DNA from 2 places in the Halopseudomonas sp. Lyrl_26 genome. Region 1 is predicted to be linked to the other one. Evidence: predicted binding sites of a transcription regulator. Region 1 holds the regulator's gene; the other holds the start of a gene.
The links. Region 1 encodes FliA, which starts transcription of late flagellar genes. Its sites were predicted from a motif close to CTAAAGTTTNNNNNNNNNNNGCCGNTAA; they were not measured.

Region 1 (4,212 bases):
CCTCAGAACCCCAGACTGGACAGGAGGTCATCCACCTCATCCTGCCCCGACACCACATCATCCCTCTTATCGGCATGAATCTGCGGACCTTCAGCCTGCGAAGCAGATTTTCTCTCCTCGGGGTCGGGCAGCTCATGCTGGATACCGGCGATGCGGTCGACCTGCCCCGCCATGCGCACCAGGTTGAGCAGGCTCTCCTCGACGTCATGGACCAGTGTGATGACCCGCTTGATCACCTGCCCGGTGAGATCCTGATAATCCTGGGCCATGAGAATGTCATTGAGGTTGCTGGATACCTCGGCGCTATGCTTCTCGCTGCGCTCGAGAAAGTCCATGATGCTGCGGGACAGGTTGCGGAACTCCTCGGCGGTCATTTCCCTGCGCTGCAGGCGCTTCCATTCCTCGCGCAGGGCAGCCGCTTCCTTACCGAGCTGACTGACCACCGGCGCGCTGCTCTCCACCAGGTCCATGGTCCGGTTGGCGGCCTTGTCGGTGAGCCTGACGACGTAGTCAAGGCGATCGGAGGCGTCGGCTATCTTCGAGTGCTCGCCATGCTCGGAGCCGAAGGAGCGTGCGGTATCCAGCTGAAAGCTGATGATCGAGTTGTGCAGTGCCCGGGTCAGCTTGCCGACTTCGTAGTACAGCCCCCGGTCGCGGGCCTGATTGATCGCATGGATGACCATGACCGCTTCCTTGTAGTCACCCTCCTCCAGATGCTCTACAAGCTTCTGCGCGTTCGTCTTGAGCGATTGCTCGAATTCCTCGGCGGTCGTCTGACCGGCGTTCCCGCTCAATACCATGTCAGTCCCCTTGCTACTTGGCTTCGATGCGCTCGAAGACCTTTTCGATCTTCTCCTTGAGCGCCTGGGCGGTGAAGGGTTTGACCACGTAGCCGTTGACCCCGGCCTGGGCCGCTTCGATGATCTGGTCGCGCTTGGCTTCGGCCGTGACCATCAGCACCGGCAGGGTCTTGAGGCGCTCGTCGGCACGCACCGCACGCAACAGATCGATGCCGCTCATGCCCGGCATGTTCCAGTCGGTGACCAGAAAATCGAAATTGCCATGCTGCAGCATCGGCAGCGCCGTGGTGCCATCATCCGCCTCGGCAGTATTGGTGAAGCCGAGGTCACGCAACAGGTTCTTGATGATGCGCCTCATCGTCGAAAAGTCGTCGACGATGAGAATTTTCATGTTCTTGTCCAATTACCGCCTCCATATAAACCGAGCAGGGGCATCCGGCGTGCACCCCACGAAAACTGCCACCTCAGCAAAGGGTGAGATATGAATTCAATCGTCCCGCCAGTCGGCCATGCGGGCCCGCAGGCGCGCTGCGCACTGGCTGTGCAGTTGACTGACCCGGGACTCGCTGACGCCCAGCACGGCGCCGATTTCCTTGAGATTCAACTCCTCGTCGTAATACAGCGACAGTATCAGTCGCTCCCGTTCAGGCAGCTTGTCGATTGCCTCGGCCAACGCCTCGCGAAATCGCGCATCCTCCAGCCCCTCAAAGGGCGAAGCCTCCGCTTCGGCTTCGCCGGGGGCACCGGCTTCCAGCAGTTCGTCGAAGCTGAACAGCCTGCTGCCCGCGGTGTCGCCGAGAATCGCATGATATTCCTCGAGGCTCATATCCAGTTCGGCCGCCACCTCATGATCTTTAGCGTCACGGCCAACACGGGCCTCGACGGCACGAATGGCGCTGCTGACCAGGCGCGTGTTGCGATGGACCGAGCGGGGGGCCCAATCGCCCTTGCGTACATCATCCAGCATGGCGCCACGTATGCGTATACCGGCATAGGTCTCGAAGCTGGCACCCTTTCCATGGTCGAACTTGCGAGCGGCCTCGAGCAGGCCGAGCATGCCGGCCTGAATCAGATCCTCCACCTGCACGCTGGCCGGCAGCCGGGCCAGCATGTGGTAGGCAATGCGCTTGACCAGGGGTGCGTATTCCTCAACCAGCCGATCCTGGGTGCGGGCGGCGGCCGCAGCGCTGGCGTACATCCTGGCGCCACCACCGGAAATGTTACTCATCCTCTGGCCCTGTGGCAGGGTCATTGCGCTGCACCAGGCGTTCCAGGAAGAACTCCAGGTGCCCTCGGGGCGTCGATGGCAGCGGCCAGGCGTCGACCTTGCGGGCTATGGTGCGGATAGCCAGGGAGACCCGGCTGCGGGGGAACAGATCGAAGGTCGCCCGCTGCTTCTGCGCCGCCTTGCGCACCGACTCGTCATAGGGCACCGCACCGACGTACTGCAGGGCCACATCCAGGAAACGGTCGGTGACCTGCAGCAGCTTGTTGAAGACGTTGTGCCCTTCCTGCGGGCTGTGGACCATGTTCGCCAGCACCCGGAAGCGCGTCACCCCATGGTCCCGGCTGAGCAGCTTGATCAGGGCGTAGGCGTCGGTGATGGAGGTGGGCTCGTCGCAGACCACCACTATCACCTCCTGGGCGGCGCGCACGAAACTGACCACGGAGTCGCCGATGCCGGCGGCGGTATCGATCAGCAGTATGTCCAGCTCGTCACCGATGTCGCTGAAGGCCTGGATCAGCCCGGCATGCTCCCGCGGCCCCAGATTGACCATCTCGGCTGCGCCGGAGGCCGCCGGTACGATGCGGATGCCTCCTGGGCCGTTGACCATGACCTCGCGCAGCGAACAGGTGCCGGAGAGCACATCGGCCAGGGTCGCCTGGGGTCGCAGACCCAGCTGCACATCGACATTGGCCAGTCCGAGGTCTGCATCCATCAGCACAACGCGGCGTCCCAGCTCGGCCAGTGCCAGGGCAAGGTTGACCGACACGTTGGTCTTGCCAACGCCGCCCTTGCCTCCGGTGACTGCAACTACCTGAACCGATTGATTGCCCATCTGTACGCTGCCCTTATCCAATCGTTAACTTGCGCGCTGTGCGTGAAGTATACCGGCAAAAACATCCGCCATGGTCTGATCCTCGGCAACCTCATTACCGATCAGACCGACCGCCCGGCTTACCAGCTGATGACCGACGCCGCGGGCCAGATCATCGGGAATGCGCTGGCCATCTGCCATATAGGCTACCGGCAGTCGCTGCTCGATGGCCAGACCGAGGGCTTCACCCAGACTGCCGGCCTCGTCCACCTTGGTCAGAATGCAACCGGCCAGCGCACAGCTGCTGTAATTGTGCCATGCCGCCTTGAGCACCCGGTACTGACTGGTTGCGGCCAGCACCAGCAGCGTGCTGACCCGGTCACCCAGCGCCGCCAGCTCCTTGAGCTGACCCCGCAGCTGCGGATCCTGGGCCTGCAGGCCGGCGGTATCCACCAGCACCAGGCGCTTGTTGGCAAATTCGTCGAGCACGTCCTGCAGACTGTGCTGCTCATCCACCACACGCACCGGCACATTGAGGATGCGCCCCAGGGTGCGCAGTTGCTCATGGGCGCCGATACGGAAGGTATCCATGGTCACCAGGGCGACATGCTCACTGCCGTGCTTGAGCACATAACGTGCAGCCAGCTTGCCCAGGGTGGTGGTCTTGCCGGCGCCGGTCGGGCCGACCAGGGCAATCACCCCGCCCTGGTCGATCGGCTCGCTGCGCATCACCGGAATACTCTGCGCCAGATGGGCCAGCAGCAGGCGCCAGGCCTGGCGGATGTCCGTCACCTCCTCCACCTTGCTCAGCAGCGACCGGCAGAGGTCGGCCGGCAGGCCCAGATGAACCAGACGCCGCCACAGGCTGGCCTGGCGGGGTTGCTGCTGATTGACCTTGCCCCAGGCCAGACTGCCCAGCTGGGATTCCAGCAGATCGCGCAGACCGGCGATTTCTGCCCGCATGACATCCAGGCTGTCGGCAGCGGGCGCTGCGGCAGCCGATGCTGCGGCGGCCGCCGGGGCTTCCGCAGCCGGCGCGGCACGCTCGTTGTTCAGGCGATCGAGCAGCTCCCGGGCAACCGGCGAGCCTCGCTCGGCGGCCTGACGCATGCTGTCTCCAAATAATTGACGGTTGACACTGGGCCCGGCCGCTGGTGTTTCTCCCGCCTGCAGGCTGGCCCGGGCGCTGAGAATACGCTCCTGGGTCTTCTTCAGCTCGGTGTCCAGGCCAGGCGTCGGCGGGGTCAGGCGCGGCGCTTCGTAATCCAGCGCCGCGGTCAGTTCGATACCGCCGGCAACACGTCGGTTGGCGATGATGGACGCGTCCGCCCCCATCTCGTCACGGACCAGTTTCATGGCCGAGCGCATATCAG
Region 2 (4,212 bases), on a different contig from region 1:
CCTGCTGGCGCAGCCGGAGCATGCGCAGATCCGCGGCTGGCTGGATGACTACGCCGCCCTCGGCTATCGCACCCTGTGCCTGTCGGCGGACTCGGGCAACGGTCTGGATCAATTGCGCGAGGAGCTGCGCGGGCACGTCAACGTGTTCGTCGGCCAATCCGGCGTGGGCAAGTCCTCGCTGATCAATGCCCTGCTGCCTGATGCCGATCTGCGCGTCGGCGCCCTGTCCGAGATGACCGGCAAGGGAACCCATACCACTACCACCGCCCGGCTGTTCCACTTCCCCGCAGGCGGGGACCTGATCGACTCCCCCGGCATACGCGAGTTCGGCCTGACCCACATCAGCCATGCGGACCTGCTGGAAGGCTTTATCGAGTTCCGTCCCTTCCTCGGCCACTGTCGCTTCCGGGACTGTCAGCATGTCCATGAACCCGGCTGCGCCCTGCTCGATGCGGTGGCCAGCGGCGCCATCTCCGCAGGTCGCATGGAAAGTTACCGGCACATCCGGGGCAGCCTGACGGAGGATTGAAGCGCAGGGCCGGACACTGCCGGCCAGCGCACTCAGGGACGCAGCTGGCGCAGCGGATTGTCCGCCTCGAACAGGTTGCGCGAGGTACGGGGCTCTGCGGGCGGCGGTGCGGGCTGGCTGGCTGTAGCCGAGACGGGCTGCGCAGCTTCCGGCGCCGGAACCGAAGAGGAGTCCGGGGTCTCCACCGCGGCAGCGGGCGGCACGCCGGTCTGGCGGACCAGATCCTGCTCCGCCCGGCGGTTCATCACCACGATGTCGATCCGGCGGTTGATCGGGTTGAGCGGATTGCCCGCGTCAAACAGGGCCGAATCGGCATAGCCCACCACCCGTGCTATCTGGTCCTTCGGATAGCCCGCCACCTCCAGGGTGCGACGCGCGGCGTTGGCACGCTGGGCGGACAGTTCCCAGTTGCCGTAGTCAGGTCGCCCGATGAAGGGCATGGCGTCGGTATGGCCGCTGATGCTGATCTTCTTCGGCGACTTCGCAATGGTGTCGCTCAGCGCCAGCAGTATGTCCTCGAAATAGGGCTGCAGATCAGGACTGCCACTGGCGAACATCGGCCGGTTCTCGGCATCGACGATCTGGATGCGCAACCCTTCCATGGTGAACTCCATGAGGATCTGTTCGCGGAACCGCTGCAGCACCGGTTCGGTTTCGATCTTGTTCTGCAGCTCCTGCAGCAGCAGGTCCAGCTCGCGCAGCTCCACTATATCCGGCGCCTGCTCGGCCTCCGGCGCCGGCATCTCCGGACGCGGTTCGCTGTCCACCGTCAGTTCGTTGAGGGTGCGCTGGGGGGCCGGGGTCGGCGAGCCGCCCAGGTCGATCGGACGCGGGCTGCCCCCGTCGAAATTGATCGGATCCTTGAAGTACTGGGACACCATCTTCAGCTGTTCAGGCGTCGCCACTGTGACCAGCCACATCACCAGAAAGAACGCCATCATGGCAATGGCAAAGTCGGCAAAGGCGATCTTCCAGGAGCCACCGTGGTGGCCGCCGGCCCGGCGGCTGACCCGCTTGACGATGATCGGCTGTTCGCTGGCGGACACGACTCAGCGCCCCTTGACCGAAGCTTCCAGCTCGGCAAAGCTCGGGCGGGCCGCCGCGAACAGAGCCTTGCGCCCGAACTCCACGGCCAGCGCCGGGGGCAGACCCTGGGCACTGGCGACCAGGCACATCTTGATTGCCTCGTAGGTATTGGCTTCCTCGTTGGCATCCTGCTGCATGGCCGCGGCAAAGGGTCCGACGAAACCGTAGGCGGCAAGGATCCCCAGGAAGGTACCGACCAGGGCGGTGGCCACCTTCTCGCCGATCATGGCGTTGTCCGCCTCACCGAGGATGCTCATGGTGATGACGATGCCCAGTACCGCCGCGACGATACCGAAGCCCGGCAGGGCATCCGCCACCCGGTTCAGTGCATGGGACGGCTCGCTCAGCTCCTCGGTCAGGGTGGAGATTTCCACATCGAACAGCGCTTCGAGCTCGTGCGGCGCCATGGTGCCGGTGGACATGATGCGCAGGTAGTCGCAGATGAACGCCGTCATGCGCTCATCCTTGAGAATGGCAGGGTACTTGGCAAAGATCGGGCTCTCCCGCGGCTCCTCGACGTCCGCCTCGATGGCCATCATGCCCTCGCGGCGACTCTTGTTGAGGATCTCGTAGAGCAGCCCGAGTACGTCCAGATAGAAGGGCTTGCTGTAGCGGTGACCGAAGATGATCTGGGGTATCTTGGCAAAGACGCCCTTCACCAGTGACAGGTTGTTGGCCACCAGGAAGGCGCCGAAGGCTGCACCACCTATGATCACTATCTCGAATGGATGCCACAACGCGGCGAGCGCGCCGCCGGACATGAGAAAACCGCCCAGCACGCTGGCGATGACAACCACATAACCCGCAATTTTCAACATAAGAACTCACGATCCCTGAACAGCAACTCGGCCGCTTTCGCGTTATAGTCTGCAGTCGGCATGCCGCAACCACACGCAGAGGACTGCGCCGACTCCCTGCTATCGGCCAGCCCCGGAAAATTTTGAGCGCATTATAACGTCAGCCGGTCACCGGCTGGCGCACCGGCACAGGAATAATTGGAACAGATCATGACCGACACCACCCTTCCCCTCCTGCTGGAGCCCACCGATCTACCGGCCGAGCTGGATCCGACCCGCTTCCGGCTGGTGGATCTGAGCCGCTCGGAGCAGTACCTGGCCGGCCATATTCCCGGCGCCGTGCACCTGCCGCCGGGCAGCCTGATCTCCCCGGCGCCGCGCCCCGGCCTGCTGCCCGATGTGCAGAGCCTGCAGCATATCCTCGGCAGCCTGGGCCATCACGACCAGCTGCATTATATTGTCTACGACGACGAGGGTGGCGGCTGGGCCGGCCGTTTCATCTGGCTGCTCGACAGCGTCGAGCATCACAGATACAGCTATATCAACGGCGGCTTGGTGGCCTGGCACGACGAGGGTCTGCCCCTGGAGCGCCAGATCAATCAGGTCGAGCCCACCCAGCCGACCCTGCAGATAGATACCAGCCCCACCATAGACGTGGATACCCTGATGGCTGATCTGGACAACCCGGACCGGGTCATCTGGGACGCCCGCTCCCCCGCCGAGCACCAGGGTGTGCGGGTGTTTGCCGCCAAGGGCGGACATATTCCCGGGGCGATCAACTTCGAGTGGACCTCGGGCATGGACCCGCAACGCGGGCTGCGCCTGCGCGCGGATCTGGCCAGCCGTCTGCAGGCGCTGGGTATCACGCCGGACAAGGAGGTGGTCACCCACTGCCAGACCCACCACCGCTCCGGTTTCACCTACCTGGCGGCAAAAATTCTCGGTTATCCCCGCATCAGGGCCTACGCCGGCTCCTGGTCCGAATGGGGCAACCACCCTGACACCCCCGTAGAGATCTGAGGCTGCTGACGCATGCGTGACCGTTTATTCATCCTGTCCCAGTACCTGTTACCCCACCATCTGCTGTCGCGCCTGGCGGGCGCACTGGCCAACTGCACCTGGGACTGGGTCAAGAACCCCTTCATCAACTGGTTCGTCAAGCGCTATCAGGTCGACATGACCCAGGCCGTGGAACAGGATCCCACCGCCTATGCCTGCTTCAACGACTTCTTCACCCGTGCCCTGGTGGCCGATGCCCGGCCGCTGGATCCGGGCGCGGACAGCATCCTCTGCCCGGCCGATGGCGCCATCAGCCAGCTGGGCCGCATCGAGCATGGCCGCATCTTCCAGGCCAAGGGCCACAGCTTCAGCGTGCTGGAACTGCTCGGCGGCAACCCGGAGCACGCCGCGCTGTTCCAGGGCGGCGAGTTCGCCACCGTATACCTGTCGCCGAGCGACTACCACCGGGTGCACATGCCCCTGGGCGGCACCCTGCGGGAAATGATCCATGTGCCGGGCAGACTGTTCTCGGTCAACCAGACCACCGCCGAGAATGTGCCCGAGCTGTTCGCCCGCAACGAGCGGGTCGTCTGCCTGTTCGATACCCAGGCCGGCCCCATGGCCGTGGTGCTGGTCGGGGCCATGATTGTGGCCTCCATCGAGACAGTCTGGGCGGGGCTGGTGGCACCGCCGCTTCGTCGGGTCCGCAGCCAGCGGTATGACACCCGCGCGCCCGAGCTGGAACGCGGCGCGGAAATGGGCCGTTTCAAGCTGGGTTCCACCGCCATCGTCCTGTTCGGC

Region 2: motA (flagellar motor stator protein MotA) is a predicted target of FliA. The motif match lies at 2,533-2,560, and genes of this name have one in related genera.

The regions. Positions count from the first base shown of each region.
Region 1 is NZ_JAYJLH010000005.1:142,766-146,977, reverse strand. Features, by position in the region: gene VF673_RS08920 (protein phosphatase CheZ) at 3-800, opposite strand; gene VF673_RS08915 (chemotaxis response regulator CheY) at 814-1,191, opposite strand; gene VF673_RS08910 (RNA polymerase sigma factor FliA) at 1,288-2,028, opposite strand; gene VF673_RS08905 (MinD/ParA family protein) at 2,021-2,860, opposite strand; gene flhF (flagellar biosynthesis protein FlhF) at 2,885-4,212, opposite strand, start outside.
Region 2 is NZ_JAYJLH010000004.1:94,115-98,326, forward strand. Features, by position in the region: gene rsgA (small ribosomal subunit biogenesis GTPase RsgA) at 1-529, shown strand, start outside; gene motB (flagellar motor protein MotB) at 562-1,575, opposite strand; gene motA (flagellar motor stator protein MotA) at 1,579-2,433, opposite strand; gene VF673_RS07360 (rhodanese-like domain-containing protein) at 2,623-3,432, shown strand; gene asd (archaetidylserine decarboxylase) at 3,445-4,212, shown strand, end outside.